Regions from separate parts of the Lysinibacillus sp. BNK-21 genome, predicted to be linked through region 2. Evidence: a T-box and tRNA genes for the amino acid it is inferred to sense, from the RefSeq annotation. Region 2 holds a T-box; the other holds one or more tRNA genes.

The links. A T-box is a leader RNA that pairs with one kind of tRNA and senses whether it is charged. The one in region 2 lies ahead of tyrS (tyrosine--tRNA ligase), so its partner is inferred to be a tRNA-Tyr.
Positions count from the first base shown of each region.
Region 1: it encodes a tRNA-Tyr, which carries the amino acid that the T-box ahead of tyrS (tyrosine--tRNA ligase) is inferred to sense. The anticodon was not compared.

Region 1 is NZ_JBLQTS010000001.1:524,497-543,412, reverse strand. Features, by position in the region: gene ACMGGO_RS02745 (ABC transporter ATP-binding protein) at 1-166, opposite strand, end outside; gene ACMGGO_RS02740 (ABC transporter ATP-binding protein) at 144-1,991, opposite strand; gene ACMGGO_RS02735 (hypothetical protein) at 1,978-2,490, opposite strand; gene ACMGGO_RS02730 (MauE/DoxX family redox-associated membrane protein) at 2,493-2,984, opposite strand; gene ACMGGO_RS02725 (hypothetical protein) at 2,981-3,343, opposite strand; gene ACMGGO_RS02720 (hypothetical protein) at 3,467-3,700, opposite strand; gene ACMGGO_RS02715 (hypothetical protein) at 4,095-4,334, opposite strand; gene ACMGGO_RS02710 (asparagine synthase-related protein) at 4,410-6,137, opposite strand; gene ACMGGO_RS02705 (lasso peptide biosynthesis B2 protein) at 6,134-6,556, opposite strand; gene ACMGGO_RS02700 (PqqD family protein) at 6,549-6,809, opposite strand; tRNA gene ACMGGO_RS02695 (tRNA-Leu) at 7,702-7,782, opposite strand; tRNA gene ACMGGO_RS02690 (tRNA-Cys) at 7,830-7,903, opposite strand; tRNA gene ACMGGO_RS02685 (tRNA-Gly) at 7,912-7,986, opposite strand; tRNA gene ACMGGO_RS02680 (tRNA-Gln) at 7,992-8,066, opposite strand; tRNA gene ACMGGO_RS02675 (tRNA-His) at 8,071-8,146, opposite strand; tRNA gene ACMGGO_RS02670 (tRNA-His) at 8,182-8,257, opposite strand; tRNA gene ACMGGO_RS02665 (tRNA-Trp) at 8,270-8,343, opposite strand; tRNA gene ACMGGO_RS02660 (tRNA-Tyr) at 8,357-8,440, opposite strand; tRNA gene ACMGGO_RS02655 (tRNA-Thr) at 8,450-8,525, opposite strand; tRNA gene ACMGGO_RS02650 (tRNA-Phe) at 8,538-8,610, opposite strand; tRNA gene ACMGGO_RS02645 (tRNA-Asp) at 8,626-8,701, opposite strand; tRNA gene ACMGGO_RS02640 (tRNA-Met) at 8,705-8,779, opposite strand; tRNA gene ACMGGO_RS02635 (tRNA-Val) at 8,806-8,881, opposite strand; tRNA gene ACMGGO_RS02630 (tRNA-Glu) at 8,897-8,971, opposite strand; tRNA gene ACMGGO_RS02625 (tRNA-Ser) at 8,996-9,087, opposite strand; tRNA gene ACMGGO_RS02620 (tRNA-Asn) at 9,093-9,169, opposite strand; rRNA gene rrf (5S ribosomal RNA) at 9,186-9,301, opposite strand; rRNA gene ACMGGO_RS02610 (23S ribosomal RNA) at 9,414-12,341, opposite strand; rRNA gene ACMGGO_RS02605 (16S ribosomal RNA) at 12,523-14,074, opposite strand; gene ACMGGO_RS02600 (nucleotidyltransferase-like protein) at 14,424-15,311, opposite strand; gene ACMGGO_RS02595 (YgzB family protein) at 15,461-15,811, shown strand; gene perR (peroxide-responsive transcriptional repressor PerR) at 15,834-16,277, opposite strand; gene ACMGGO_RS02585 (D-2-hydroxyacid dehydrogenase) at 16,399-17,343, opposite strand; gene bcp (thioredoxin-dependent thiol peroxidase) at 17,340-17,816, opposite strand; gene ACMGGO_RS02575 (glutamate-1-semialdehyde 2,1-aminomutase) at 17,946-18,916, shown strand, end outside.
Region 2 is NZ_JBLQTS010000001.1:1,492,254-1,505,316, reverse strand. Features, by position in the region: gene ACMGGO_RS07605 (hypothetical protein) at 1-293, opposite strand, end outside; gene comGD (competence type IV pilus minor pilin ComGD) at 286-723, opposite strand; gene comGC (competence type IV pilus major pilin ComGC) at 723-1,061, opposite strand; gene comGB (competence type IV pilus assembly protein ComGB) at 1,072-2,145, opposite strand; gene comGA (competence type IV pilus ATPase ComGA) at 2,120-3,139, opposite strand; gene ACMGGO_RS07580 (helix-turn-helix transcriptional regulator) at 3,467-4,177, shown strand; gene ACMGGO_RS07575 (DUF2626 family protein) at 4,295-4,537, shown strand; gene ACMGGO_RS07570 (MBL fold metallo-hydrolase) at 4,613-5,257, opposite strand; gene ACMGGO_RS07565 (DUF2759 domain-containing protein) at 5,427-5,606, shown strand; gene tyrS (tyrosine--tRNA ligase) at 5,662-6,876, opposite strand; T-box leader at 7,017-7,258, opposite strand; gene ACMGGO_RS07555 (LTA synthase family protein) at 7,514-9,409, opposite strand; gene ACMGGO_RS07550 (YqgQ family protein) at 9,690-9,899, opposite strand; gene ACMGGO_RS07545 (5-formyltetrahydrofolate cyclo-ligase) at 9,892-10,485, opposite strand; gene rpmG (50S ribosomal protein L33) at 10,598-10,747, opposite strand; gene ACMGGO_RS07535 (hypothetical protein) at 10,898-11,350, shown strand; gene ACMGGO_RS07530 (hypothetical protein) at 11,354-11,836, shown strand; gene ACMGGO_RS07525 (anthranilate synthase component II) at 11,883-12,455, opposite strand; gene trpE (anthranilate synthase component I) at 12,452-13,063, opposite strand, start outside.

The DNA of each region.
Region 1 (18,916 bases), 960 kb from region 2:
TCGTACCCATTATTGCTACGATTTCGTTTTGGTAAATTTCACAATTGATTGTATCTAGTGCTTGTACAATAAAATCCTTTGACTGAAATTCCTTTGACACATTTTTCATCACTACTAATGGGGTTTCTTTCATATTTTGTGTCTCATGTAGTTTCAACGGTTTCATGAAAATGCTCCTTTCGCTCATACCATTTGGATTGGGCTTGATGCATACGATAAAATAATCCTTTATTATTTATTAATTCATCAAAAGTACCAATTTCTTCAATTTTCCCCTTATCCATTACGATAATCTTATCTGATAATTTCGTGGGTCCGATTCTATGTGTAATCGTAATCGTTGTTTTATCATCTGTCATGCTATCAAATAATTCAAGTGTTTTTAATTCTGAATGAGGATCTAATGACGCTGTAGGTTCATCCAACAAAATCAAACTAACATCCTTCATTAGCGCTCGTCCTAAAGCTATTTTTTGCCATTCTCCCCCAGATAGATCAATTCCGCCATCCATTTCTTTAGATAAATAAGTATCTAAGTCAACATTATGGATTGATAATTTATGTCCCAATCCTACTTTTCTTATGACATCCCATATTTTCTGGTCATTCTCCATGTCATCTACATTGCCAAAACCAATATTTTCTCTTAAGGAATACATATATTTAGGGAATGTTTGAAAAACAACAGCAACTTGTTTATGTAAACTAGATTTATCAATGTCGGTCATATTTTCTCCATTTACTAAAATCGTTCCTTCTGTCAAATTGAATAATCCTACTAAACAATGGGCGAGTGTTGTTTTCCCTGAACCGTTTCCACCTACAATCGAAATTTTTTCTCCTCTTCGTATTGAAAAGTTCAATTTTGAAAAAGCTGAAATATCAGAATAAGGATAGTTGAAAGTGCCATTTTTAATATCAATCGTTTCAATAGAATTAATTTCTTCTCTCTTTTCGTCATCAAAATGTTCTATTTTCAACAACTTGATTAATGCATTATTATAAATAGCTGCTTCAAAAATAGAAGCTATATGTGCACCAATTTGAGCAAAAATGCCCTGTAAAGTAATTATAGCTGCAGTTAACGCCACATAACTCCCTATTGTTAAAGCGTTCTCTACTAGTTGATAAACAAAGAATACAGATACACCTGTATTGATAACTCCTACAAATAGTATCATCACTGCACTATTTTTCAGTTCCCACTTTGTCACTTCAAGTCTCTTGTTCATCGTATAAAAATAAAGTTTTTTCCATTTTTCCAGTAAATAATCACTCAATGTATACACTTTAATTTCCTTTAAATAGCTTTTGTCAAAAAAAAGGGATTCTGTATAAGAAAGCTCTCTTTCTTTAAATACAACGTTTTTTTCAACTTTATAATTTTTAAGTTTGCTAAAAAAAACAATGACAACCCCGGGAATTGTTGATAAAAGCACAGTTAAAGGTAATGTCCAATGAATAGCCATTAAAATCGCAAAAACTGAAAATAACGAAAATACACTTGTAATGATCTGCAAAAAAGAATATGTTGTACCTAACCCATTTCCTTCCAATGCTTTGGCTGCCAGATTCACTTGATTGTAAAAAAAGCTAGACTCAAAGTTTTCTAAAGAAACGCTAGTTACTTTTTTGTTTAACATCGCTTTAAATAAATAATTCACTCTTAAAGAAATTTTTCGAAATAGATAATCTTGAATTTTTCCAGATAGTTGTCCAAATAGACTAAGAAACGTTATTGCTACAAGGAGAACTAACACAAACCCCAATTCATTAGGAATTTTCTGCACCACCGTTAGTTGATCTATCAACCTTTTCTGTAGCAAAATTTCTAAAGGTAACATAATAGAAGTTATTATGCTTAAAATAGTTAAAAAAAGAAATATGCTCTTTTGTTCTCTCCAAATATTTTTCAAATAAAAATACTGTGAATAGAAAAAGTCTCTAACAGGTCGATCTTTCTCATGGAATTTTAATTCATTCAACTTCATAGTCATTCACATCCAAAAGATTTTCTAAACTTGCGATTCCTTTCTTCTCTACTACAAAATTATTAGTATTCAAAACTAGATACATTGGAAAGACATCTATTTTTAACTGATTAGAAAGAATTTCTTCTTCTATAAAATAAATATATTCATCCTCTAAATAGCTCAGGTTATCCCGATTTTCTATCGTATCCGTTGCTATAAAAATATACTTTTCTTTTTTAACAGGAATTAAAAAATTGAGTTTTTTTAATGTTGCTTTACAAGCAGAACACTGACTATCAATAAATACTAAAGTCTGCACATTAATCTCATTCATAATATCTTGAACTTTAACAGATTCAAATTGTTTATTCTTCAATGGAATCAACGGAAAAACGTTTTTTTCCATCGGTCCCCATTTTTCTACATTTAGCACTCGTCTAGTTCTTAATGAAATCAAAATGCTAAGCATTAATACACAAGAAATGATGACGAAAGCATAATAAATTTCCATGTCCATCGTTACACCACCTCTACGTTTCTTCTAATAATTATTAAAGTGATGAACCATAAAAGAACAGGTACGAGATAAAATATATTGCCAAAGTCAAGTATATTCATATTACCTTTATCAAAATAGAGTAGTGGCACTATACTGAAAAACATGCATAGACTTTGTATTAAGCCACCCAGTCCTGTCTTAGTTGGAATTAAATTGCCGAAACATTTACAGTCCTCTTCTATCTTATTAATAAGTGCATACGAATTAATAATTATAAAGAGTAAAATTAAAGATAAGGCACTAATATAAAGTATAGGGTGAGCATAAATAAACAAACTGACACCTATTACAATTTCAAATAATGGGAATAACAATGCCAAAAATGTAATTAAAATATCATTGATAGGAATATACTTTAAAAAAAACTGCTTTGTATTTGAATGTGAGATTAATTTAGAAATCCCAGAAAGTATCAATACTAAAGCAGAACCATAACAAAAAATATAAATCATAGTATCTCTCCTAAAAAAATTAAGAAAGTTAATGTGAATTTCACATAATTGTATCCTAAATTTTTTATATTTATATTGATAGGTATGTTTTCAAAACAACCACAGTTACGTGTCTTTCCTCCTTTAGAAGGTTTAAACAGTAAAAAAAGATTGAACAATTGCAACATTACAGCGGTCATACATATGTAAACATTCACAAATTGAATTAATAAGGAGATACCTACAAGCACATCTAAACTCACTAAAATGCTTACGAATATCGGAGATATTGTTATTTTTTCATTTATCGCCACGTAATAATGATAAATTTTAAAAACTTTATTGAATCCGTTTTTTAGAAAAATAATTGCTACAACCAGATAAACAATAATGATATTCAGTCAACTCCTTTTCTTTCAAGCCACTATTAAAATCCTTTAATATACAAGGATTTTAATAGTAAAATACACACAAAATTTTATATTGTTTCAAAGAGATTTACCTTATGAAGAAAAATTCATTATATCTTCCCAATAATATTTTTCACCCATATATAGTAATACTGGAATTTCTTCAATTTGCAATTGATTTAATTTCATCAAATGTTCGACTTTTATCTCGTTATCGTTTTCAAATAACACTTTTATCAAAATAACTTCTCTCTTTTTTGAAATTCTACGATAAAAAGCATTCAAAACATATAAGTTATCAAAAATGTTATTTTCATCCGAAATCAAATATGTTCTTCCCTTTTCCAGGAAATCTATTTGCTCAATCTGTATAAATCTCCGCTGAAAATCAATGCAGTTTCTTAATTTTGTCAAATTGTAAAAAAAGAAAATCAAAAATACAATCCCGAAAATTAGTGTCATACTTTATTTATCAGTTAGAAAAATATGAAAACGTTCATTTCACATTTTGTAGGAGTATTGTGCTATTACTATAGGGCAAATTTAGTTTTTGTATTTATTTTCTGCTATAGAACCATAACGATTCATCGTAGACTCTTCACCAAAACCTGTTCTTGACTATACATTCCTGTTACAACTTTTATGTAATAAAAAAGTAGAACATTAATTACAGTTAACATCGAAATAAATAAAATAGTTTTGGTATTAACCTATTTATAAGTTAGCAGTCATCTTTTTCTGCAGAACAACTAACCGTTTCAGTCTTACAAACGTAACATATATTTACAACTCCAGGACCATAACATGGTTCGGTTCTATATTTACGTCTTCTATAACTACCTTTTACAGCACCTGTTTCATCAAAAAATGGCAATTCTTTACCCCAGCCACATTGACCTTTAATGATTTCCGAACTATTTCCACTATCTAAAAGCATTGGTTTGCTATATGTCATTAACATAATTATTTCCTCCTGCAACCCTTAGAAATAGCACAATACACCTACACTAACAGCCTCCTTATTAATATTGATTCATTACACTTCTTGCATAATCCATACTTCAATGGAGAACAGTAATAAAAAAGCCTCATCTATCAACAAACCATTTCTCCACTTATATAAATTTTCTTCCCAAAACTCTTCGGAACAAAGACCTAACTTTGAGACAACTAAAGGTGACTTTACATTAGAATAAATTGAATTCCAATTTTTCCTTATACTCTTTAATGTATGAGCAATGTGTGATGTTTTATTTATACGCAGTCGAATACTGTCAGGTAACTTATTTTTCTGAGAGTCTCTTAAAATTTTTTTCGTGTAGAAAGGATCAAAGAGAATATGACTAGGGATTTTAATCATAAAAGAAATTAACTCCCTATCTAAAAAAGGATGTTTTATATCCGCACCATAAAAGCCACCTATCGCCCTATCCATATAATGATTGGCTTTTGCATTTAACATTTGATGCAATAAATTTCTAGCATGATTCCGTTTATTTTTAGTTGTTCTACTAAAAGGATGTGGTTGAATGATGTACTCACGTAATCCTTTAAAAGCAGACATATTTGTATACATACAATATTTAGTTAAATCGCCGAACATATCCTTTATTTTTCCTTCTCTAACGTAATCTCTTAATAAATACGGCGGATTCGTTAAAAGTTGGTCACCACCATAACCTGTTAGGATACTATATGTATTATTGTTCACACTTGACTCTATTAAGGGAGAAATAAATTCACATGTAGGAGCAGTAGCATACGGTTCGTCAAAACGTAATATATTATTCCGAAGATCTTCATACATCAATACTGAATCATAATTTAGAAAAGTACCTTTAGAATTATATTGTTCTAATAATTCCGTTATATATGCACTTTCATCGCATTCCTTTAATTCATCAAAAACAACGCTTACCGAATTAATTTCTCCGTATCTATGCCCCAATCGTTTTGACACATTAAAAATAGTAGTTGAGTCTAAGCCACCGCTTAATAACACCGTATTTCGCTCGCTTTTCCGTACTCTCCTCAAAACTGCTTTGTTCAAAATACTTTCGAATTCTTCAATTAACGCTTCCCGATTTATAGTTGTCTCCTTCATCATCCATTTATCAGAAAATAATTCATCATAATTCACATAGTTTATTAGGTTAATTTCCTTATTTTCATAAACAAACATATTCCCACTCGGTAAACGCAAGATCTCTTTATATGGCGTTAAATAGGAATCAACAATTCCTTTTGCATTTAGATATTCTTGAAAGTAAACACCGTTCAACTCAGGTGTATTTAGATAACTTTTCAATAGAAAGATATCGCTCGCAACTACTAATTTTGTATCGGTTTTTAAATAAAAGAGCCTTTTTACCCCCAAGGTATCTCTACAGGCCATTAATGTTAAATTCTTTTTATCAAATAGAACAAATGAAAACTCGCCATCTAAACGCTTCACAAAATCCAAACCAAATGTGTTATAAAGGGAAATTAAATTAGTGAGTAATTCTTGCTCAGTCCAATCAACATTTTCATATACACCATGATTCAAAATATTGTATATCACAATGTCTCCCACTATTAACACATCATTATTTTCAAAAAACACATATGGGGTCGTATTTTGAGCATATGCTGCTTTCAAAACAAAGTTCTGTGAGGATGTGTTGAAATAATTTACTTTTGATTTACTGTTGATCTTAAGATGTCCATTTTTATCCACTTCTCCCTCCGAATTATCCATAAATTCAAACACATACCAATTCACCTAAGTTCAACTCCCTTCATATACGAGTTTGAATCTATAATCACTTTCAACGAATCAAGATTTTCCATTTCTTCAAATAGATTGTGGCCCTGATATTGAATCCAGGCATGTGCCTCTAAGGGAAATTTTTTTATCCCTATTACCATGTTTACTGGTATACCATACTTAGATTGAAGTATCTTATAACCAATTAACGTTTTGTGTATACAATCTGCTTTCCTAGGATACCAACAGCAAACTTGGTCTAAAAGAATAAACCACTCCAAAATCTCTTCAGAATTCTCCTCAGTAAAAATCTCTTTAGAACCCTCTATAGTATATTTTTTTATATAGCGTCTAAAGACTTCATCAAAACCTTTTCTCCGTATTTGGAAATCTAAAAATATTAATTCTTTGTATAAATATAAAATATTATACAAATTTAATTAAACCTCCTTTTGACAACGAATTTAAAAATCCATCTAAATCCTTTTGAATAATTAAAATATCTTCATTTGTCCTTTTAGCTATTAATTTGGAAATATCAGAGACTATTGGTGTTTTATCAAACTCTTCCCAAATAAATGAACTAAATTTATCTAGTGCGTAAATTTGATTCGTATAAATATTAATAATTAGATATTCATCCTCTTCTTTATAGGAAAGAAGATACTTTGATTTTTTTACACGCATCCCTTTTACCACTTCCTCCTCTTTTACATTGTGAACAATCCTTTAATACTGTTCCTGTATTACTACTATACACAGTCATAAGCTCTAACAGTCTCTTTACTCTTATCATCTTCTTTCTTCCACATAACCGTATTTTTTCTACTTACTCCATTACGTTTATGATTATATAAATGTAGTGGAGTAAAATGACAACTCTTGTGCTATCGATTACATCCACATCAAGTCCATCACTCAACACATATATAAAAACTGCACCTTCTAGTTGATTGTTAACTTTCAATCAACTAGAAGATGCAACTCGTAGGGTTTTATTGGTCCATGAAAGATCTTAAAAATAGAAATCTAAAAATCAATGTATAAAAGAAAATATTCTCTCTCCACCAAAGTTCAAAAAATTATTGATGTTGAAACAGATGTCTTTGTCTTTTACCTAAAATCTATAGGATAAACCTATTCTTTTCAGGCGTCTAAAATGGCACAACCTTTATAGAAAAATATTGTAAAGATATTTATTACCCTCTAAAGCCCTGTAAAATTTGTAAAACAAATTTACCTGTTTTACATAAACATAACTGCTTAGTCTATCATAGCGAACGTTCTGACACACAATGTTTTATCACATAAAAAAACAAGAATGCTAATATAAACATTCTTGTTTTAATTATGTTTCTAATGATTCCTTTGGAGATTCAAACCCATGAGTAACTTCTATGTTAAAACTCATACTATTCTCTTCCAATGAATTTTCTATACTTTTTTTATTCTCGTTGACCTTTTCTTCAAAAAGAATCCTTCTCTTTCTAAACCTGTTGCAATTCCCCTAATATAAAAAGCTCATAAACCCTGTTATATCAAGATTTATGAGCTTTCTTAATTTTTATTAATTTGATGATACCGGTGGTCGGGGTCGAACCGACACTCCAAAGGAACACGATTTTGAGTCGTGCGCGTCTGCCAATTCCGCCACACCGGCATAATGGAGATAAAAAAAATCGGATAAACCGATTAACAGTTAAAATATGGAGGCGGCAACCGGATTTGAACCGGTGATAAGGGTGTTGCAGACCCGTGCCTTACCACTTGGCTATGCCGCCGTCATACATGGAGCGGAAGACGAGGTTCGAACTCGCGACCCCCACCTTGGCAAGGTGGTGTTCTACCACTGAACTACTTCCGCAAAAATGGCTGGGGTACTAGGATTCGAACCTAGGCATGACGGAATCAAAATCCGTTGCCTTACCGCTTGGCTATACCCCAACAATGGGGCGACTGATGGGAATCGAACCCACGAATGCCGGAACCACAATCCGGTGCGTTAACCACTTCGCCACAATCGCCATTGTATTATGATGTTTATTAATTTTATATGAGATGGGGCGACTGATGGGAATCGAACCCACGAATGCCGGAACCACAATCCGGTGCGTTAACCACTTCGCCACAATCGCCATAAAATTAATTGGCAGGGGCAGTAGGAATCGAACCCACACCAAAGGTTTTGGAGACCTCTATTCTACCGTTGAACTATGCCCCTAAAATAATAAAACTGGTGGAGGGGGACGGATTCGAACCGCCGAACCCTAAGGAGCGGATTTACAGTCCGCCGCGTTTAGCCACTTCGCTACCCCTCCGGGAATATCTGGTGCCGGCTATAGGAATCGAACCCACGACCTACTGATTACAAGTCAGTTGCTCTACCTGCTGAGCTAAACCGGCAAAAAAATAAGATGGGTCAGGACGGAATCGAACCGCCGACACTTAGAGCTTCAATCTAATGCTCTACCAACTGAGCTACTGACCCATATTTTAAAATAAATGGCGGTCCCGACCGGGATCGAACCGGCGATCTCCTGCGTGACAGGCAGGCATGTTAACCGCTACACCACGGGACCATTTGGTTGCGGGGGCTGGATTTGAACCAACGACCTTCGGGTTATGAGCCCGACGAGCTACCACTGCTCCACCCCGCGATAATACTATAATATTGTTAAAATAATGGTGGAGGATGACGGGCTCGAACCGCCGACCCTCTGCTTGTAAGGCAGATGCTCTCCCAGCTGAGCTAATCCTCCATCTGGGTATTGAATTGGTGACCCCTACGGGATTCGAACCCGTGTTACCGCCGTGAAAGGGCGGTGTCTTAACCACTTGACCAAGGGGCCATCGTTTGGAACACATCAAAGTGCTGGCGGAGAGTAAGGGATTTGAACCCTTGAGACAGTGTTAACCGCCTACACGATTTCCAATCGTGCTCCTTCGGCCACTCGGACAACTCTCCAAGAATGGCTCCGAAGGCAGGACTCGAACCTGCGACAACCTGATTAACAGTCAGGTGCTACTACCAACTGAGCTACTTCGGAATAATTTTAGTATATAGCCTAGCGACGTCCTACTCTCACAGGGGGAAGCCCCCAACTACCATCGGCGCTAAAGAGCTTAACTTCCGTGTTCGGTATGGGAACGGGTGTGACCTCTTTGCCATCATCACTAGACTATTTGAAAGACAATACTTATTATAACATATCTTATAAAAATTACAAGTATATTCTAATATTTTATTCTTTCAAAACTGGATAAACGGTGCATTGAATGTTTCAAACTTTTTTGGTTAAGTCCTCGATCGATTAGTATTCGTCAGCTCCATGTGTCACCACACTTCCACCTCGAACCTATCTACCTCATCGTCTTTGAGGGATCTTACTTACTTGCGTAATGGGAAATCTCATCTTGAGGGGGGCTTCATGCTTAGATGCTTTCAGCACTTATCCCGTCCACACATAGCTACCCAGCGATGCCTTTGGCAAGACAACTGGTACACCAGCGGTGTGTCCATCCCGGTCCTCTCGTACTAAGGACAGCTCCTCTCAAATTTCCTACGCCCACGACGGATAGGGACCGAACTGTCTCACGACGTTCTGAACCCAGCTCGCGTACCGCTTTAATGGGCGAACAGCCCAACCCTTGGGACCGACTACAGCCCCAGGATGCGATGAGCCGACATCGAGGTGCCAAACCTCCCCGTCGATGTGGACTCTTGGGGGAGATAAGCCTGTTATCCCCGGGGTAGCTTTTATCCGTTGAGCGATGGCCCTTCCATGCGGAACCACCGGATCACTAAGCCCGTCTTTCGACCCTGCTCGACTTGTAGGTCTCGCAGTCAAGCTCCCTTGTGCCTTTACACTCTACGAATGATTTCCAACCATTCTGAGGGAACCTTTGGGCGCCTCCGTTACCTTTTAGGAGGCGACCGCCCCAGTCAAACTGTCCGCCTGACACTGTCTCCTGCCCCGCTAAGGGGCATGGGTTAGAATTTCAATACAACCAGGGTAGTATCCCACCGACGCCTCCTTCGAAGCTGGCGCTCCGAGATCTCTGGCTCCTACCTATCCTGTACAAGTTGTACCAAAATTCAATATCAGGCTACAGTAAAGCTCCACGGGGTCTTTCCGTCCTGTCGCGGGTAACCTGCATCTTCACAGGTACTATAATTTCACCGAGTCTCTCGTTGAGACAGTGCCCAGATCGTTACGCCTTTCGTGCGGGTCGGAACTTACCCGACAAGGAATTTCGCTACCTTAGGACCGTTATAGTTACGGCCGCCGTTTACTGGGGCTTCAATTCGCAGCTTCGCTTGCGCTAACCACTCCTCTTAACCTTCCAGCACCGGGCAGGCGTCAGCCCCTATACGTCACCTTACGGTTTTGCAGAGACCTGTGTTTTTGCTAAACAGTCGCCTGGGCCTATTCACTGCGGCTCTCATGCGCTTGCACGCTCAAGAGCACCCCTTCTCCCGAAGTTACGGGGTCATTTTGCCGAGTTCCTTAACGAGAGTTCTCTCGCACACCTTAGGATTCTCTCCTCGACTACCTGTGTCGGTTTGCGGTACGGGCACCTCTCACCTCGATAGAGGCTTTTCTTGGCAGTGTGAAATCAGGAACTTCGTCCATACGGACTCGCCATCACAGCTCAACGTTACAGTGTGCGGATTTGCCTACACACACGCCTTACTGCTTGGACGCGCACAACCAACGGCGCGCTTACCCTATCCTACTGCGTCCCCCCATTTCTCAAACGGTGAGGAGGTGGTACAGGAATATCAACCTGTTGTCCATCGCCTACGCCTATCGGCCTCGGCTTAGGTCCCGACTAACCCTGAGCGGACGAGCCTTCCTCAGGAAACCTTAGTCATACGGTGGACGGGATTCTCACCCGTCTTTCGCTACTCATACCGGCATTCTCACTTCTAAGCGCTCCACCAGTCCTTCCGATCTGACTTCAACGCACTTAGAACGCTCTCCTACCACTGACATCGTAGATGTCAATCCACAGCTTCGGTGAATCGTTTAGCCCCGATACATTTTCGGCGCAGCGTCACTCGACCAGTGAGCTATTACGCACTCTTTAAATGATGGCTGCTTCTAAGCCAACATCCTGGTTGTCTGTGCAACGCCACATCCTTTTCCACTTAACGATTACTTTGGGACCTTAGCTGGTGGTCTGGGCTGTTTCCCTTTTGACTACGGATCTTATCACTCGCAGTCTGACTCCCGTGTATAAATATCTGGCATTCGGAGTTTGTCTGAATTCGGTAAACCGGGATGGCCCCCTAGTCCAAACAGTGCTCTACCTCCAGTATTCTCATCACGAGGCTAGCCCTAAAGCTATTTCGGAGAGAACCAGCTATCTCCAAGTTCGATTGGAATTTCTCCGCTACCCACACCTCATCCCCGCACTTTTCAACGTGCGTGGGTTCGGGCCTCCAGTAAGTGTTACCTCACCTTCACCCTGGACATGGGTAGATCACCTGGTTTCGGGTCTACGACCACGTACTATTTCGCCCTATTCAGACTCGCTTTCGCTGCGGCTCCGCCTTCTAAAGCTTAACCTCGCACGTAATCGTAACTCGCCGGTTCATTCTACAAAAGGCACGCTATCACCCATTAACGGGCTCTAACTACTTGTAGGCACACGGTTTCAGGATCTCTTTCACTCCCCTTCCGGGGTGCTTTTCACCTTTCCCTCACGGTACTGGTTCACTATCGGTCACTAGGTAGTATTTAGCCTTGGGAGATGGTCCTCCCGGATTCCGACGGAATTTCACGTGTTCCGCCGTACTCAGGATCCACTCAGGAGAGAACGAACTTTCGACTACAGGGCTTTTACCTGCTCTGGCGGACCTTTCCAAGTCGCTTCATCTAACTCGCTCTTTTGTAACTCCGTATAGAGTGTCCTACAACCCCAAGAGGCAAGCCTCTTGGTTTGGGCTCTTCCCGTTTCGCTCGCCGCTACTCAGGGAATCGATTTTTCTTTCTCTTCCTCCAGGTACTTAGATGTTTCAGTTCCCTGGGTCTGCCTTCAAGACGCTATGTATTCACGTCAAGATACTACGCGATTAAACGTAGTGGGTTCCCCCATTCGGAAATCTCCGGATCAAAGCTCACTTACAGCTCCCCGAAGCATATCGGTGTTAGTGCCGTCCTTCTTCGGCTCCTAGTGCCAAGGCATTCGCCGTGCGCCCTTAATAACTTAACCAAGTTATTAAGCCTATAAAAAACTTAAAAAATAAATGTGTTTGTTACAATTTCAATGTCGTTTTATCCAGTTTTCAAAGAACAAGTTTTGAAGTGTTTCATTCAGATAGAATGAACCTTCAAAACTGAACGCAAAACGTAATCTTACAAACCCAAGGTTTGTATTCCGAAATAATCCTTAGAAAGGAGGTGATCCAGCCGCACCTTCCGATACGGCTACCTTGTTACGACTTCACCCCAATCATCTATCCCACCTTCGGCGGCTGGCTCCAAAAGGTTACCTCACCGACTTCGGGTGTTACAAACTCTCGTGGTGTGACGGGCGGTGTGTACAAGGCCCGGGAACGTATTCACCGCGGCATGCTGATCCGCGATTACTAGCGATTCCGGCTTCATGTAGGCGAGTTGCAGCCTACAATCCGAACTGAGAACGACTTTATCGGATTAGCTCCCTCTCGCGAGTTGGCAACCGTTTGTATCGTCCATTGTAGCACGTGTGTAGCCCAGGTCATAAGGGGCATGATGATTTGACGTCATCCCCACCTTCCTCCGGTTTGTCACCGGCAGTCACCTTAGAGTGCCCAACTAAATGATGGCAACTAAGATCAAGGGTTGCGCTCGTTGCGGGACTTAACCCAACATCTCACGACACGAGCTGACGACAACCATGCACCACCTGTCACCGTTGCCCCCGAAGGGGAAACTATATCTCTACAGTGGTCAACGGGATGTCAAGACCTGGTAAGGTTCTTCGCGTTGCTTCGAATTAAACCACATGCTCCACCGCTTGTGCGGGCCCCCGTCAATTCCTTTGAGTTTCAGTCTTGCGACCGTACTCCCCAGGCGGAGTGCTTAATGCGTTAGCTGCAGCACTAAGGGGCGGAAACCCCCTAACACTTAGCACTCATCGTTTACGGCGTGGACTACCAGGGTATCTAATCCTGTTTGCTCCCCACGCTTTCGCGCCTCAGCGTCAGTTACAGACCAGAAAGTCGCCTTCGCCACTGGTGTTCCTCCAAATCTCTACGCATTTCACCGCTACACTTGGAATTCCACTTTCCTCTTCTGCACTCAAGTCCCCCAGTTTCCAATGACCCTCCACGGTTGAGCCGTGGGCTTTCACATCAGACTTAAAGGACCGCCTGCGCGCGCTTTACGCCCAATAATTCCGGACAACGCTTGCCACCTACGTATTACCGCGGCTGCTGGCACGTAGTTAGCCGTGGCTTTCTAATAAGGTACCGTCAAGGTACAGCCAGTTACTACTGTACTTGTTCTTCCCTTACAACAGAGTTTTACGATCCGAAAACCTTCTTCACTCACGCGGCGTTGCTCCATCAGGCTTTCGCCCATTGTGGAAGATTCCCTACTGCTGCCTCCCGTAGGAGTCTGGGCCGTGTCTCAGTCCCAGTGTGGCCGATCACCCTCTCAGGTCGGCTACGCATCGTCGCCTTGGTGAGCCGTTACCTCACCAACTAGCTAATGCGCCGCGGGCCCATCCTATAGCGACAGCCGAAACCGTCTTTCAGTCTTTCACCATGAAGCAAAAGAGATTATTCGGTATTAGCCCCGGTTTCCCGGAGTTATCCCAAACTATAGGGTAGGTTGCCCACGTGTTACTCACCCGTCCGCCGCTAACGTCAAAGGAGCAAGCTCCTTTTCTGTTCGCTCGACTTGCATGTATTAGGCACGCCGCCAGCGTTCGTCCTGAGCCAGGATCAAACTCTCCATAAAAGAAATTTGATTAGCTCAAATTGTTTTGCTGGCATCATGTTTGATGTCCAAAATTTTTGTTTTGTTCACTAACCGAAGCTAGCTACTTAAAACTTTATTGATTACGTTTTGCTTGTTCAGTTTTCAAGGTTCATTATTTAAGTCGTTTTTCAGCGACTTCTTTATATTAACATCTCATTCAAAACATGTCAACAACTTTTTTAAAAAAGTTTTTTGTGTTTTTCTGAGTTATTCGTTTATGTCTTAGCGACAATTAATATAATACAATACTAAGATATTATTCGTCAACTACTTTTCTAAAAAAATATCGAGGTATTTTTTAGATACCTCGATTACAAGCATACTACAGTCATTGCCCCATTTCTAGAGCATCTTTATTTACCTTGTAATGACGGTGAAATATCCTATCATTTTTCGCTGCAATGGGTTCAATTTGAATATAGCCTTTATCCACTAGATACTCAACAAACACTTCTAAATCCACTGAGTAGTTAACAAGTTCATGATGATCATGTAATTCCTGAATAGTCCACATTTCTTTTGTTTGCATGACTTCTAATATATGCTGTGCCCCATCTCGTGTACGAGAGTGGATTAAAAACTCACTTGCTAAAAACAATAATTCTAAGCGCTTTTCTATTGGCTCATTACTTGTCACTAGCTCTTCATACAGCTTATAGATGGCTGGCTCGATTTTTTTCACCTGTGCCCAAACAGTTACTTCAGGATACAGGCCACTATCGATAATAGATAGGCGGCCTAGATGATGTAGCGAATCCACAACATGATTATAAGCATCTAAGTAACTTCCTTTATCAAAGTATTCTTTCCCCTCCAAATAGCGACGAATTAACTTTGAAAATTGAATACCTGTTTTAATTTTACGACCACTATACGGAAATTCCTGCAATTCTATTTTTAGTTTATGCAGAAATTCATTCCGATCAAATAATACTCTACCGAAGAATATCCAATCAACAACCTTTCTATTTGAACCGATGAGTAACCATTTTCGAATTAATTTCTCCGTAACAGTATGTAGAGCGATTTTATTTCCTTCATATAAGTAATGTTTTGAAAAGACTGGTTGCTCTGCTTCTTTTACGATAATGAGTAAAACCGTATCAAATGTATCTGTAACGTTACTTTGTTCTTCACGCTTTTCCACTAAAATTACGCCTAATGTATTCGACTGACTCGCACGTTCTTGATATATCGGACGCAGTACTTGCTCCATGTTCAGCCCTCCTTTATTCATATAGGTTGTTTTGTTCCGTTAAAAATTCGACATACTCTAAAAGTATTCCTTCTTTCATTCAGTTCAAAGCTAAAATACTTTGCCCTTATATGTTATAGTAGATTTTAGATTGGGAGGCAAGATGAAATATGAAACCTTATAAAAGTAAAATTAATAAAATTCGTTCATTCGCATTAGCACTAATCTTTTTTGGTTTTATTGTCATGTACGGAGGCATTTTCTTTAAAAACAGCCCGATATTAGTTTTAATTTTCATGTCACTAGGTGTTCTTTGTATTATCGGTAGCACAGTTGTATATGCGTGGATCGGATTACTGTCAACAAGAGCTATTCAAGTAGAGTGTCCTAATTGCCATAAACATACAAAGGTTTTAGGCCGAGTAGATATGTGCATGTACTGCAATGAGCCATTAACACTTGATCCTACTCTAGAAGGTAAAGAGTTCGATCAATCCTATAATAAAACAAAAAAATCCTAGCCCTTTTTAAGAGCTAGGATTTTTATTGTACTTTAGCAGTAGCAACTTTACATGATGGACAAGTGCCGTATATCTCTAAGCGATGCGAATGCACATCAAAGCCTGTTACCTGTGATGCAAAATGCTCTATTTCGTCGAGTCCAGGATAATGGAAATCGACGATCTTACCACAGCATTCACAAATCATATGGTAATGATCGTTTGTCACGAAATCAAAGCGACTTGAAGCATCCCCGTAAGTTAGCTCTTTCACAAGACCTACTTCACGAAATACACGCAGGTTGTTATAAACAGTCGCTACACTCATATTAGGGAACTTACCCTCAAGAGCTTTATAAATTTCATCGGCAGTAGGATGTGCCATTGATTGAATTAGATATTCCAAAATAGCATGACGCTGAGGAGTAATACGTACACCAGTTGTTTTCAACGTGTCCAGTGCATCTTGTAAATGCGTTGCAGACATCGTCATGCACCTCTTCCATAAGTATTATTAATTTATAATTGTTATAAATAGTGTATCCAATTCGTACTACTTCGTCAACAATCACACATTGCTTATCCTCAATAAATCAATGGTTTTTTCCTTAATATCCTCTTGATAAATCCATAACATTTTCTAAATCCGTGTCACCCTTTAGCCATTTTGTTAGGCTTGGCTTGAAAATTTCTAAGCTACGCTCAACATAACGAGAAGAATGACTGGATACATGAGGTGATACTATAACATTTGGTAATGTCCATAATGGATTGTCGGATGTCAGAGGCTCCTCTTCAAATACATCTAAAACTGCGTGTCCTATTTGCTTTCTTTCAATCGCTTGAATGAGTACGTTTTCATCAACTAAATTACCTCGACCAAAATTCATGAAGATCGCATTGTTTTTCATCGCAACAAAATGCTCTTCTTTTAATAAATGGGTCGTTTCTGTTGTTTTTGGTAATACAGAAATAACGATATCTGCAAGAGGTAGTGCTTCTTTCAAATTGGTAAAACTAATCATCGTATTCATATAGGCCGCTTCTTTACCAGAGCGGTTACACCCAATTGTTGTAACACCAAAAGCTTGCAATAAACGCCCAACTTCCGAACCAATGGCACCTGGCCCCAAAATAAGTGCCGTACTATCTCGTAATTCCGTTTGTTGTGTTTTTTTCGACCATTCATTTTTCTTTTGCTGCTCATACATCCAAGGCAAAGCTCGTTTAATGGCTAAAATATGAGCAAGAATCGATTCAGCCATAGGCGTTTTATGAATGCCACGAACATTTGAAACTAGAATCCTGCGTTCAATAATAGCCTGAGCTGGCATTTTTTCTATACCTGCCGATGCAACAAAAATCCATTTTAGCTTTGTAGCAGATTGAATACTCTCTTCTGTTAAATCTTCACCATATGTAACTAATACATCCGCTTGTTGAAGCTCTTCATTTGATATGCTCTTTTCAAAGATAAATTCAAGCTGTGGAAATTCTGCTACTAATGGTTCTCGTAAATCTGGTCTAGGTTCAAATGTAAAATAGATTCTCATTGTTTTGCCTCCTGTTCTGCTAAATAAGCATATACTTCTTCAATATGATTTTTCACTCGAACTTTGCGCCAAGCTTTTACAAGCTTCCCCTCAGCATCAATTAAAAACGTTGAACGCTCTATGCCCATATATTCACGTCCATACATTTTCTTTAAAACCCATACATCATAAGCTTCAGCAATAGCATGGTCCTCATCCACTAATAATGAAAATGGCAAACCATGCTTATCAATAAATTTTGTATGCTTGCTTGCGTTATCTGGGCTAACACCCAGAACAACAGCATTTAAATGACTGAAGTCCTCAAACTTATCGCGAAAATCACATGCCTCCGTCGTGCAGCCTGGTGTCATATCCTTTGGGTAAAAGTATAAAATAACATTTTTTCCTTTAAAATCAGCTAAATGCACCATCTCGCCCTTTTCGTTCAATAGAGAAAAATCCGGCGCTTTTTGTCCTTCTAGTAATGTCATACAATCTCCTCCTCTGTAGGTCCTATTTTACTCTAAGTAACAAATCAAGTCATATCTCTTAATTTCTTTGGATTTCTTACACCGATAGGTCTACAATAGATTACGTATAAAAAGTTAGGAGGCAATTCTATGAATCATGCAAAATCTGAAGCAATACATGAAGAGGCATTACAGCATATTGTTGGTGGTGTAAACAGCCCTTCTCGTTCATATAAAGCAGTAGGTGGCGGTTCTCCTGTAGCCATGGCGCGAGGAAAAGGCGCTTATTTTTGGGATGTAGATGGCAATCGTTATATCGACTATCTAGCAGCATATGGTCCAATCGTTACTGGTCATGGTCATCCTCATATTGCAAAGGCCATTACGCACGCAGCTGAAAATGGTACATTGTTTGGGACGCCGACTGAGTATGAAGTTACTTTCGCAAAAATGTTAAAGGAAGCCATTCCGTCGATGGATAAAGTACGTTTTAACAACTCTGGTACAGAAGCTGTTATGACAACGATTCGTGTGGCACGTGCCTATACAGGACGTACAAAAATCATGAAATTTGCTGGTTGCTACCACGGGCACTTTGATTTAGTATTAGTGGCTGCCGGATCAGGTCCAGCAACATTAGGAACACCAGATTCAGCGGGCGTGACAACTTCGACTGCTGAAGAAGTTATTACTGTACCTTTTAATAACCCTGAAGCCTTTACAGAAGCCATGGATAAATGGGGCGAGGAGATTGCAGCTATTTTAATCGAGCCAATAGTAGGAAACTTCGGTATCGTTGAACCAAAGCCAGGCTTTCTTGAATTAGTACATGCTACAGCAAAGGAAAAAGGGGCCCTAACGATTTATGATGAGGTCATCACGGCCTTCCGCTTCCACTATGGTGGCGCTCAAAATTTACTTGGCCTAACACCTGATCTAACTGCACTTGGTAAAGTTATTGGTGGTGGTTTACCAATCGGTGCTTATGGCGGACGTAAAGAGATTATGGATACTGTGGCACCCCTCGGCCCAGCATACCAAGCGGGTACGATGGCTGGAAATCCTGCATCTATGCAAGCTGGTATTGCTTGCCTAGAAGTTCTACAAACACCAGGTATATA
Region 2 (13,063 bases):
TGGATACATTTTTGGCGTGACTCCTGTAAATTTTGAAATTGGACACAAACTTGTTGTTCGTCAACTATCCAATGATAAGCAACCTGTTCAATGGTCCGAGAGCCCTCTGTTACTTGAATAGCATGGTACTGTTTTAAACCTTCGTATGCTGTTTCAGCTGCAATTAGCTCCATTTTTTTATTAGCAAGATTTGTTTTCATCGTATAGGTAATGGGGATTAACGAGGTACAAAGCAGCATCAAAATACCCACACCTAAAATAGTTTCTATAAAAGAATAGCCTGACTCATTCAATCCTAGCTCTCCCTCGCCCTAATGTTATGATTACTTTTTTCTTGCCCTGTGGTGTTTTAAATGCCATGGTGCCTGCTGTCATCACATTGCCGCTATAGTTATAGACAAGTGTTTGAATTGAACTCTCCGCTGGCAAAAATTCAACCCCCTTTGGAAAAGAGCGTTCATATAAATGAGTATAAATATCTTTTTGAATAGTATAACGATTTGTTGAACCTTCCATTTTCAGGGCTATATATTGTCGTTGGCTCATACTATAGGTTTGAATATATTGAATATCCAGTTGTAATTGCGTAAAAAATCGTTCTAATTCCTTGGTTTCTGCTATTTTCAATGAGAATTTACTAACAATCGCTGTTAAACTCATAACAAGAAATAAGACAACCAGCATTTCAAGAATTGTAAAACCACCGTTTTTATGAACATTCATTAGCTATCCGTACCTGTTTCCAAGTTGACATTGGCTGGACGTACCTCTCCCTCATTAGTAATCACTATTTCTTCTTTATTTGGGCAGGTTGTTTCATTTTCCTTTAAATAGCCCTTTGCCACTAAATCCTCTAAGGTAGGATAAGCCATATAATCTACACGATACGCCTCTACTTGACCTTGTACCATGGATATATAAGCCGTACAGCCTTTCTTATCTATTGTGGCGAAATGCTTTGTAACATTTGGGATTGTAATTAAAATAAGAATGGATATAATTAACAAAACTATAAGCATCTCAATTAAAGTAAAACCAGCTTGTTGGTTAAGACGTTTCATCATCTTCCTCCTAAACTAATTCAATCATGTGATAGATGGGTAATAATAAACTGATATAAGCCGCTATTATACAAGCAGCTATAAGGATAAAGAAACTTGGCTGCACAAAAGCTAATATTTTTTGCAAAAGCTGTTCCTGCTTTTCCATTAATAAATCGCTATACAATACTAACTCTTTTCCTAAATATCCGCTGTGCTCGCCATGCTCAACGAACATCGGAAAATCCTTTTGAAAAACGGCCATGATCGTTACCGCCTGTGTGAGTGATTCTCCAAAGATGACTCTATCTTTTATACGCTGTGAAAGAACTTGAAGAAATGGTTGTAGTTGCTGTTCCTCTAATAGCTGTAGGCTTGCTTGTAATGAAAATCCACTTTGTAGTAAGCTTCCTAAATAAGCAGCAAATTGCCTTGTCAAAGTCAACCTAAAATAGCGTTGTATAAAGGGGATTTTTAATAAGACTGTAAGTTGATGAGCAACAGCTTGTCGTTTAAGATAGAATCGAAAAAGGAATACGCTACCTATTACTATGAACATGGTCGAGATAACTACATCTGGAACATGCAATAACAGATTGGACAATGCAATGCTTGTCTCTTCTGTTTCAGAGGTACGACTGCCGACCATTCTTTCAATGTTCGGCAAAAAAAATGTACGAAACACAAAAAATAATAACAATAAAAAGATAATCAGTGTGACAGGATAGATCAGCAGCTTGATTAACTTTTTTTTAGTCTTTTCACTTACTGTTATCTGTTTACCTACACCTTTAAATGCTTCTATCATGTGGCCATTGTTTTCCGCCACCTTAATTGCCATTAAATAATGATTCCCTAGCTGTAATGTTTCAAATATCCCTGCAACGCCTACTCCTTGTCTGAGCTTTTCATCAATTTGCTGCTGTATGTCCTCATGTGCTTCAATATGATGAGGTAGTAGCATGGAAATAGCTTGGGGAAATAAATATCCTTCCTGCATTAATACACATAAACGATTGAAAAGCTGAGCTTGCTCCTTTACCCGCCATTTCGTAGCCCGATTATAAAAAAGAACAATTTTATCGATGTATGTTTGTAACTGCATATAGGCTCTCCACTAATTCTTTTTGTCCCATTAATGTTACATCATAAGGAAGTTTGTAATTGCCCTTATCTTTGATGGCGGTGATGGCTCTTGATAGATGGTCATCATGTAATATCTCAAAGATAGCTCGACGTTCTTCATGTATAGCTGAGGTTTGAACAAGCATTTGGGCAACTATACCGATAACCGTTTGACGAAGCTCCTCTATCGACACACCTAAATCCATTAAACGATAGAGACAATTAATGGAGTCTTTTGCATGAATAGTGGAGACAACTAAATGCCCTGTTAGAGAGGCTTGGATGGCAATATTTGCTGTTTCTCTATCGCGAATTTCACCAATCATAATGACATCAGGTGAATGGCGCAAAATGGCTTTTAATCCTGCAGCATATGTAACGCCTGCTCGCTCGTTGACTTGAATTTGAAGTAAATTGGCTTGGCTGTTTTCTACAGGATCTTCTAAAGAAATCACATGTCGATTCAATTCTGTGGAACAGTAGTGGATGAGGGAATAAAGTGAAGTAGACTTGCCAGAGCCGGTTGCTCCCGTAAAAAACAGAAGACCTTGTCGGTTTTGTACCAGCTCCATGAGTTGGTAAGCTGCGCTTTTGGAAAAGCTTAGGGAAGTTAGTGGAAATGCATGATTTTGGAGAAGTAAACGAATAATTAAGCTTTCTTTTAAAAATACAGAAGGCAGTGTGGATACACGAAACGAATAAGAATTTTGCTCCATTGCCTTTTGAAAGGCACCGCTTTGAGGTTTACGACGCTCACTAATATCTAATTCTGCAAGAAATTTATAGTAAGAGATCATTCTTTCTGCAAGTTCATGAGGTAGCTCACCAGCGTGGAGAAGTTTATCATATTTTCGAAAATAGATCCGATATTTTATGTTTCCTGGAACTAGCAATAAATCGGATGCTCCAAAATGATAGGCCTTTAGTAAAAGTTGCTCACATTTTTGTTCAACAACTGTTTCAAAATTCTGCATATATGCACCTCTCTTTTAGTTCATTCGAATATGACCGCTCTATTCGTTATTTCCTAGTATAAGGAGGAACTCGCCACGAGAAAAGCCCTTTTCAGAAAATAAAAATTTATAAGTTAATTTTCTGCCAATAATGTTTTTTGCTATAAAAATGTGGATAAAGTGCAATTTTCCACTAAAAAAGAATATAAATACATGAAAAAATTAATATTTATGCCGAAATGAACTGTATCTTTTTCAATAATACAATATAATAGTATCAACATGATTATTTTCCTAACACTTGGTAGACGAACATAATTTTTATAATTAATTAAAGAGGTGAAGCTCATGATCCATCCATTAAAAATTACTAGTACACTAGCGGATGAAACAAGATACTCTATTTATGAGTACATATTGCAAGAGAAAAAAACAGTTACTGTACAACATATTGCTGATAAATTCGGTATCCATCCAAACGTTGCTCGACTTCATTTAACGAAGCTTTCAGAAATAAATATTATTACAGCTGACTATGTAAAAACAGGTAAAGGTGGCAGACCTGGACGTGTTTATAAAGCTTCAGAAAAAGGCGTATCTCTTACTTTTCCAAGACGTGATGAAGATCGTTTATTAAAATGGACGATACAATTAATTGAAGACTTTGGTCCATCTGCATTAACAAAGTGCCAGGAAATTAGCTACCAAGACGGCTACCAGCAAATGAAAAATTATATGAGTGCTGAATTGACATTAAGTAATTCTCTTTCCTTCGATGAAAAACTTCAGCTATTAACGGACAATGCCGCTTTAATTGGCTATATTCCACAGATTCAACAAACTGAGCAAGGAAAAAAAGTTATCTTCTCCATCTTCAATTGTCCATTCCAGGAGCAACTGACAGCCTATTCTGAAATTGTTTGTTCATTACATGAATCCTATTTAAAAGGGCAATTAGATGCATTGTTTACGAACAATGAATTTGTGCAAATGGAAAGTATGATACATAATTGCGATTTATGTAAATATGAAATAAACGTGACAGAAATCGATAGCTAGATTAAAAATCCATTTGTTTGTCACAAACATGGAGAAGTTCCAGTTTACAGACACCTTTCATATCATTTATAATGAGTAAGAGATTATTGTGTCGTGGGCAAAAGGAGGGGAAATTTCATGGATAATATGTATAAAGTTATGGCATTCTGGACAGGTATTTTTGCCGTTATGTTCTACCTTGGAGGTATGAACGAGGTATCGCTATTATTCTTAGGTAATACAGGTTTATTCTTATTATTAGGCTTCTTAAACCTTTCAGAACGTATGTACATGTACATTTTCGGAGCATATTTAACTGTATTCTTCGCTGGCTTCACGTACTATACAACATTCATTCACGTACCTGGTGGCGGTCATTAATACAAACAAAATCGCGTATCTCACTTTCGGTGAGATACGCTTTTTTATGTGCTAAAACAGTTTATTATCCATGTTTTAAAATCCATTTAAAAAAGGATTTGTCTCCATTTCTGCGCCTACCGTTGTATAATTACCGTGTCCAGGATAGATAATAGTATCCTCAGGTAATGTCAACAGTTTATTATGGATAGATTCCAATAAAATTTTGGTTGATCCCCCTAATAGATCTGTACGTCCTACACCTTGTTCAAATAACGTATCTCCCACGATGGCAAAACCGTCGTTTTCAAAGATATAAGAAATACTCCCCGGTGAATGCCCAGGTGTAAAAACAGCTTGAAACACAAAATTACTTATTTCAATTTGCTGTTCTTTTTTGATAATTGTATCTTGCGCTGGTGCAGCTACCCTATAATCTGGTAATGCAGGATATTTACTAGAGCCATTCTTCGTTGGATCTGCTAGCCAACTAACTTCCTTTTCATGAATCCATACAGGAACGTCAAATACCTCACGCACTGCATCTACTGCCCCTATATGATCAAAATGGGCATGTGTTAAAAAGATAGCAAGAGGTTTTAAGCCGTTGCTACGGATTGTTTTAATTAGACGCTCCGCCTCTTCACCTGGATCAAATACGATACATTCTTTTTCTTTATTCGATACGATATAGCAATTCGTTTGGACGGGACCAAGAGAATAACTTCGTACGTTCATCATAGTTATCACCTCAACTTCCTATTATACAGGCTTTGCCACAATTTGACGATAAATGTTCATAGTTTACAGTATTTTAGTCCTCGACAAAAACAAGTAGAACGTTTACAATTAAGGAGGAATATTGTTTGCGACATTCATTTTCTGATGTCGAAAGGAGTGTCTATTTTTAATGAACTTATTAATGGTTATTTTTGGTCTAGTAGCGATTTTAGCTGTATTTGGTACATTCCAAGCAATTAAAGAAAAGAACCTATTAAGCGTTGTTTTCAACTTATTAAGTGCTGCTGTATTCGGATGGTTCGTCATCATGACGATTGTTCACAGCGGTTACCCACCAAAATTACACTAAAATTCAGACAGAAAAAGAGCAGTCTCTTCGGAGATTGCTCTTTTTTTGTCTATTATTACTTATTGAATTGAAGAAACCGCTTCTTGCCGATTTGTAGTACATCATTATTCATTAATACTTGTGATATGTCATCCATCGCCATTTTTTCTCCATTCAAGGATACTCCTTTTTGCTTGATTAACCGCAAAAACTCACTCTTACTTTGAATAAAACCCATTGTCACCAGTTGTGGAATGATATCCACGATTCTTTCCTTATCAATTTCTAAGAGCAGTATAGGAATGTTTTTTGGTATGTCCTTTTTTTGAAATGCTGCTTCAAAATAAGCTCTTGCTTCCTCCACTGCTGTAGATCCATGGTATAAAGCCGTTATAATTTCTGCTAATAGGAATTTCAAATCGCGGGGATTCTCTCCCTTTTGTAGTCTATCTTGAATAGCCTGCACTTGTAGTGGATGCTCATCTGTTGCTAATTCGAAATATTTGATAATTAAAGTATCTGGTACTTCCATCACCTTTTTAAACATAATCTCAGGTGCTTCATTGATGCCAATATAATTACCTAAACTCTTACTCATTTTTTCAATACCATCTAACCCCTCTAGTAAGGGCATAAAAATAGCAATTTGTTTTTCTAATCCTCGATGCTTTTGTAAGGTGCGTCCCATTAAAATATTGAACGTCTGATCCGTTCCACCTAACTCTATATCTGCCTCAAGTTCTACTGAATCATATGCTTGCATAAGTGGGTAGAAAAACTCATGTATACCAATTGGGATGTGCTGTTGGTAACGTTTCTGAAAATCTTCGCGCTCTAGAAGTCGAGCAACAGATGTTGTGGCTGCTAGCTTGATGACTTCTTCAAAGGACAGCTTCGCTAACCATTCACTATTAAAACGAACCGTTGTCTTGTTCGGATCTAGTACTTTAAAAATTTGCTCACAATAAGTTTGGGCGTTTTTCTTCACTATATCGTCATTTAAGGCTGTTCGCCCCTTAGCTTTACCTGTAGGATCGCCAATTCGTCCTGTAAAATCACCGATAACAATAACTGCATGATGGCCTAAATCTTGCATTTGCTTGATTTTCCGTAGAACAACCGCATGACCTAAATGAATATCTGGTGCGGACGGATCGAGCCCTAGCTTAATCGTTAAAGGTCGCTGTTCTTTATACGATCGCTCTAATTTTTCAAATAAATCCTGTTCATCAACGATCTTGTTAGCACCCTTCTTGATAATCGCTATTTGCTCCTTTGGTGTTAAAAACATACGAAACATCTCCTTGTAATATTAAATATTAATATTGCAAGTTCTATAAGAGTAAATGGGGTACCGATTTTGTTTACAAGGCTTTAATAGCTTTACACGTTTTGGCTTAGAAGGCATAAAAAAACGCCTTTAGGAAATTCCTAAAGGACGTAGATAAACGTGTTACCACCTTTTTTCGAGAGCTATTCACATAGCTCTCCTCAACAAGTACAGCCATAGCGATACTTTTGCAATGATTACGGATGCAACCCCGTCGTAGCCTACTATAGTTTCGGTACGCAGCTCCAAGATGTATTCACTTTAATATCCCCTTGCGCCTCTCAACAACCGGCTACTCTCTGTCAGTTCCATTAAAGTTACTCGTTCTTTTCGATGCCTTTCACTCTTATACTCCGAAATGCGAAAAACAAATCTTCGTTATGCAGATATTTACACTTATTATAATCGTATCTTGCTATTTGTCAATAAAAAGAAATGTTCAATAAAGTGTATTCACGTTGCATAGTGTTGTAAAACATTGCGAAAGGTGTTTTCTTTAGCATAGGATTCACAAAAAAATTTTATGAATAGTGCTTGAGACTAATTCTTTTTTATCAGCAATAAAAAAGAGAGATCCCTATACGAGATCTCTCTTTGATTATTTAACTGAATCCTGCTTTAAATTACCTGTTTTTTCGTCATAGAAGCGAAGTAAGTCTCCATTAATGATGGCATCAGAATTTTCTAGCTCCATTGTAGCACGATCAGCATAAGACTGACATGGCTCACCATCTATTTCTTCGCCAGTTGCTTTGTCATAGCAAGCTTCACCAGCATAGACGTATTTATCTGTAATAAAACGTCCATCACGGAAGACTACAAAGTCCTCATGCTCTGGAGAAAATAAATCTGCACCCATTTGCATATCTTTTGACGTTTCAACGCCAAGAAGGTGTAAGATCGTTGGACGTAAATCCATTTGTCCTGAAATCTCAGTCATTTCTTTTCCATCGCCCGCTCCTGGGATATGGATGAATAAAGGTACTTCTTGAAGCATTGCATTATCCATTGGTGTAATTTGATCTTTTCCTAAATATTGTGCCATTGCTTTATTATGGTTCTCAGAAATACCATAGTGATCCCCATACATCACAATAATAGAATTATCATAGACACCTTGATCTTTTAACTGTTGGAAGAAATCTTTTAAAGCCTCATCCATGTAACGTACTGTTTGGAAGTAACGATTTAATGTACCTGAATTTGAATCATATTCAGGAATCATAATATCTTCTGGATCCAATGTAAATGGATAATGGTTCGTTAAAGTAATAAGTCTAGAGTAGAATGGCTGAGGCATATCTTTCATTAAAGCAGCTGATTGCTCTAAGAATGGAACATCTTTCATTCCCCAGTTTACAGCTTGCCCCTCTTCCACAGTATATGAATCTATATCGTAGAATTTATTAATTTTTAACGATTGATACATCATGTCACGATTCCAGAATGATTTATTATTAGGGTGCATGACATTTGTAAAGTATCCATTTTCTCCAAGGCGTTCAGCCATTGAATTATACGTATTTCCACCATGCGTGAAGAATACAGCACCTCGACCTAAACCAAACAGTGAGTTTTCAACAATAAACTCCGAGTCAGATGTTTTTCCTAACCCTGTTTGGTGATAGAAGTTACTGAAATAATAGGTATCTTTATCTTTTGTTAAAGAGTTTAAGAATGGCGTAATTTCATGACCATTCATGTCATTATTAATGACAAAGTTTTGTAATGACTCCATCGATACCACAATCAGGTTACGACCTTTATATTTCCCAAACATCTCTGGATTTACAGCAGCCTGATTAGAACGTATATAGTTGTTCACTTCTACTAGTTCACTACCATCGGCTAACGCACGTTGTGCAGATGATTTAGATTGAATATAAATGTCATACAAGTGGTAATTGTACGTACCAATGTTTTTTACTAATAATTCGCGGTCAAAACTACGTGTTAGTAATTGTGGACGCTCAGTTTCTGCTAATCCTAAATTTAAGAATGTCATTGCTATTGCAAGCACAAAGAATGCACGACGGAATTCAATATTCACTTTAAATGCATCTTTCATTTTTGGTAAAAATTTATTCGCTAAGATTAAGATAACGACATCAACGAAATATAATACATCCCAAGGCTCAACAATGGCTGCTACTGATGTTCCTAAGTCACTAAAGTTACTTGTTTGGAATAATACTGGTAGCGTAATAAAATCATTGTAGAATCGATAGAACGCTACATTTCCGTATAAAACAATGGACAAAATAACGCTGACCGTAATCAAATAACGATTTCTAGCTTTTGCTGATTTAAAGAATAGTGATAAACCATACGTAAATAGCAAGAAGCTTAATGGATTAATAAATAAAATAAACTGTTGCATTGCATTTTCAATTTTCATTTCAAAGCTTGTGTGGTAAACAATGACCGTTTTGATCCAAGTTGCTATAATTGCTAGTATCATAAATGAATGTTTAGGCCACTTTATTGATTTCATTCCTAACATCCTCCCTACTTCCTTACAAAAAAATAATAATTTTTTACATTTTGTTACGGAAACAAAATATATCTTAATCCTTTTTTAACAGATAATCAACACATATCTTAGGGAAAATTTTTTCTCCCTGCTCTTTCTATGCACCAGATATCTATATATACGTTTTGCATTGTAAAAAGTTTCGTAAAAACATAAAAACAGCGGAAACCCACTGTTTTTAAGAATATTACATACATGTTACATTAATTTTACAATACCCAATTACATTATATTTCAAACATTACTTTTTATGCTCTTCCATACGAAGTCTTGTTGTTTCTTGTCGAATAAGCAGTAGAGCCATTTGATAATCTTTTATATCTAGTACATTCGCTTTATAGAGCTCACGTATTTCATCCTCCATCAACATCAAATCGCCAATAGGATCACGTGTATAAATATAGGTACCATATGTTTTCAAGAGTTCATAAATATCTAGCATTTTATCCATTTTCATTCGCTCCTCGTTGTGCAACACAGTCAATACGTTTTGTGGGCGTCACAATGATATCTACTGGGCAATCATGTGCTTCAGTAGGAACACAATCAATGATTTGCTCATCAAAGAGCAGCGACATCAGCTTACCCTTATTATAGTTTAATACATAGCGGTCATAATAACCACCGCCATAGCCGATTCGATAACCGTATGGATCAAAAACAACGCCTGGTACAACAATGATATCCATCTCATTTGCGTCAACAAACTCACTTTTTGCTGGAATGGGCTCACGCAAATGCATATATACAGTTTCAAGCTGTGCAAATGATTCAATGGCATAAAATGACATTTCTCTTGTTTTTGGGTGACATTTAGGAACTGCGACCTTTTTACCTAGTTTCCATAATTCCTCAATTATAAGAATTGTGTCGACTTCTGGCTTATTTGAAATGGTCATGCCAATTGTATTTGCTTCTATTATATATGGTTCCTGTAGCACCTTGTTTAACACAGCTAATGATTGACGATGATAGTCTTCATCCGTCATAGTTGCAAGGGCTTGGCGTACCGTGTTTCGTAAAGTTGTTTTATCCATCTAGGCTACCTCCTATATCGTAAAACTTCATATCCTCCTGGAATTGTTACATTGAATGATGTGATAAAATGTAGAAAGCCAAAACCACTTGTGGTTTTGGCTTAATGAGCGATTACTTAGTTTCACGGTGAAGAGTGTATTTCTTCTCGCGAGAGCAATATTTTTTAAGTTCAAGACGCTCTGGATTGTTACGCTTGTTCTTTTTAGAAATGTAGTTACGTTCGCCGCAATCTGTGCAAGCTAAAGTAATATTTACGCGCATCATTAACCCTCCCACTCTATATCAAGAATTTAAATTTGAGCATGATTTATACGACTAACCTATTATAACATAAACTGAAAAAAAATCTACCTTCATTTCATATTAAGTTTGCATATGGTAAAATATCTTATAATTACATACTACATTGAGGTGAAACTATTGGATTTATCCATCGTATTAATGAGTATTGGCATTTTTCTGATCATTGTTTCGTTCTTTTTCAAAAATAGCTCGAAAAAAATCGAACAAGATGTCGAAGAATTATCTATCTCCATCTTCCAAGAAACGAATAATTTAAAACGTCGCCTTAAGATTGTGGAGGAAGAACTTTTACTAGAGCCAGAGTTCCAAGTGAAATCAAAATCAAGTATCCCTCCAAAAGGTCAAGATCCTAAAGTGCACCAAGTCATGCAGGCCGTTCAACAGGCTGCACAGAGTTCAAAAGTTGGACAAACAACAGCACCAGCAAAACCGATTCATCAAATTATTATTAGTCAGGTACTTGAATTAAATAAACAGGGTCTTTCTGTAGCAGATATTAGTATTCGCTCAAATTTAACAGAAGAGCAAGTTCGGCAAGTGATTGCAAACGGGGGGCGTTGATTGATGAATAAGTCTGCCATTCGTGCATTTGGTATAGCCATTTTTCTTGTTGGGGCATTGCTTGCACTCGCAAACCGCTTCGATGTAAATATTGGTCTTCCTACTAAGGAATTTTCCAATCAACAACAGGTAAAAGAACTACAAAACAAACTAAGTAAGGCCAATCAAGAAATTGCCTCGTTAAAGGATCAATTAAAGCAAGTACATACGACTGAAAAAACTTCTACAACAGATGCATCTAAACAAGCTGATGAAGAAGCAGATACAGATGTAACAACGATGTCTCTGCAAATCTATAGTGGTATCACACCGTATAGTGTGGCCCAAAAACTTGAAGACGGTGGCATTATTACCAATAGTGTTGAAATGGAGTTACTACTTGCTAACCCTAAATATGCTAGAAGCTTACAAATCGGCTCCTATGAAGTCAATTCTGCCATGACATTAGAAGAAATAGCTAATTTAATTACAGGTAAGAAACAATAACATAAAAAGCTGTCGCCCATTCATATATGAGGCGACAGCTTTTTTATTACGCTATACTTTCTAGAAAGGCTTGCATCATCATACTGCCTTCTTTTGTGCCGATTGATTCTGGATGAAACTGCAGACCATAAAGAGGATATTCTTTATGTTGAATGGCCATAATCTCTCCGTCATCACCTGCTGTGGCGAGTATTTTAAAATCCTTGTGTAAAGTTTGTTCTTCAATAATAAGTGAATGATATCGCATAACCTCGATATCCCCATCTAATTGGGCAAATAAACCTGTTTGCTCGTATTGTAATGGGGACAGCTTTCCATGCATAATATTTTTTGCCTGTACTATATTTGCGCCAAAAGCCTGACCTATCGATTGGTGCCCTAGACAAATACCTAAAATAGGGAATTTTTGATAGAGTTCCTTGATGACCTCTATCGTTATCCCTGCTTCATTTGGCGTTCCTGGCCCTGGTGATAAAATGATGGCTTCTGGCGATAGTTTTTGAATTTCTTCTATAGTAATGACATCATTCCGTACAACCTTGACGCTTTTTCCAAGCATACTGATTTGTTGAAATAAATTATAGGTAAAAGAATCGTAGTTATCTATGATTAAAATCATTTTTTTACCTCCAATAGGGCACGTGCCTTATTCAGTGTTTCTTCATATTCTGACAATGGAATCGAATCATAAACAATACCTGCTCCTGCCTGTACATGTGCCTTTTGATCCTTAATGAGCATCGTGCGAATCGCGAGGGCCAAGTCCATATCACCAGTTGTCGAAATATAGCCCACTGCTCCCGCATACACCCCACGCTTTACTGGTTCTAATTCATTAATCAATTGCATGGCCCGAATTTTTGGTGCCCCTGACACTGTACCAGCAGGTAAACAAGCACGAAGTACATCCAGTACATGGAGGTCATCTCGCAATTCGGCAATAACCTCAGATACCATATGCATCACATATTTATAGCGCTCAATTTTCATGTATTTGGTTAGCTTGACAGAACCCACTTTTGCAATACGTCCAAGATCATTGCGACCTAAATCCACTAACATACGGTGTTCAGCTATTTCCTTGCTATCCACTAATAGCGCATTTGCGATGGCCTCATCCTGTTCTATTGTCGTGCCACGCGGCTTTGTACCTGCTATTGGGTTGGTTGTCACTTTTCGATTTTTTACTTTCACAAGACTTTCAGGAGATGTTCCTAAAATAATATA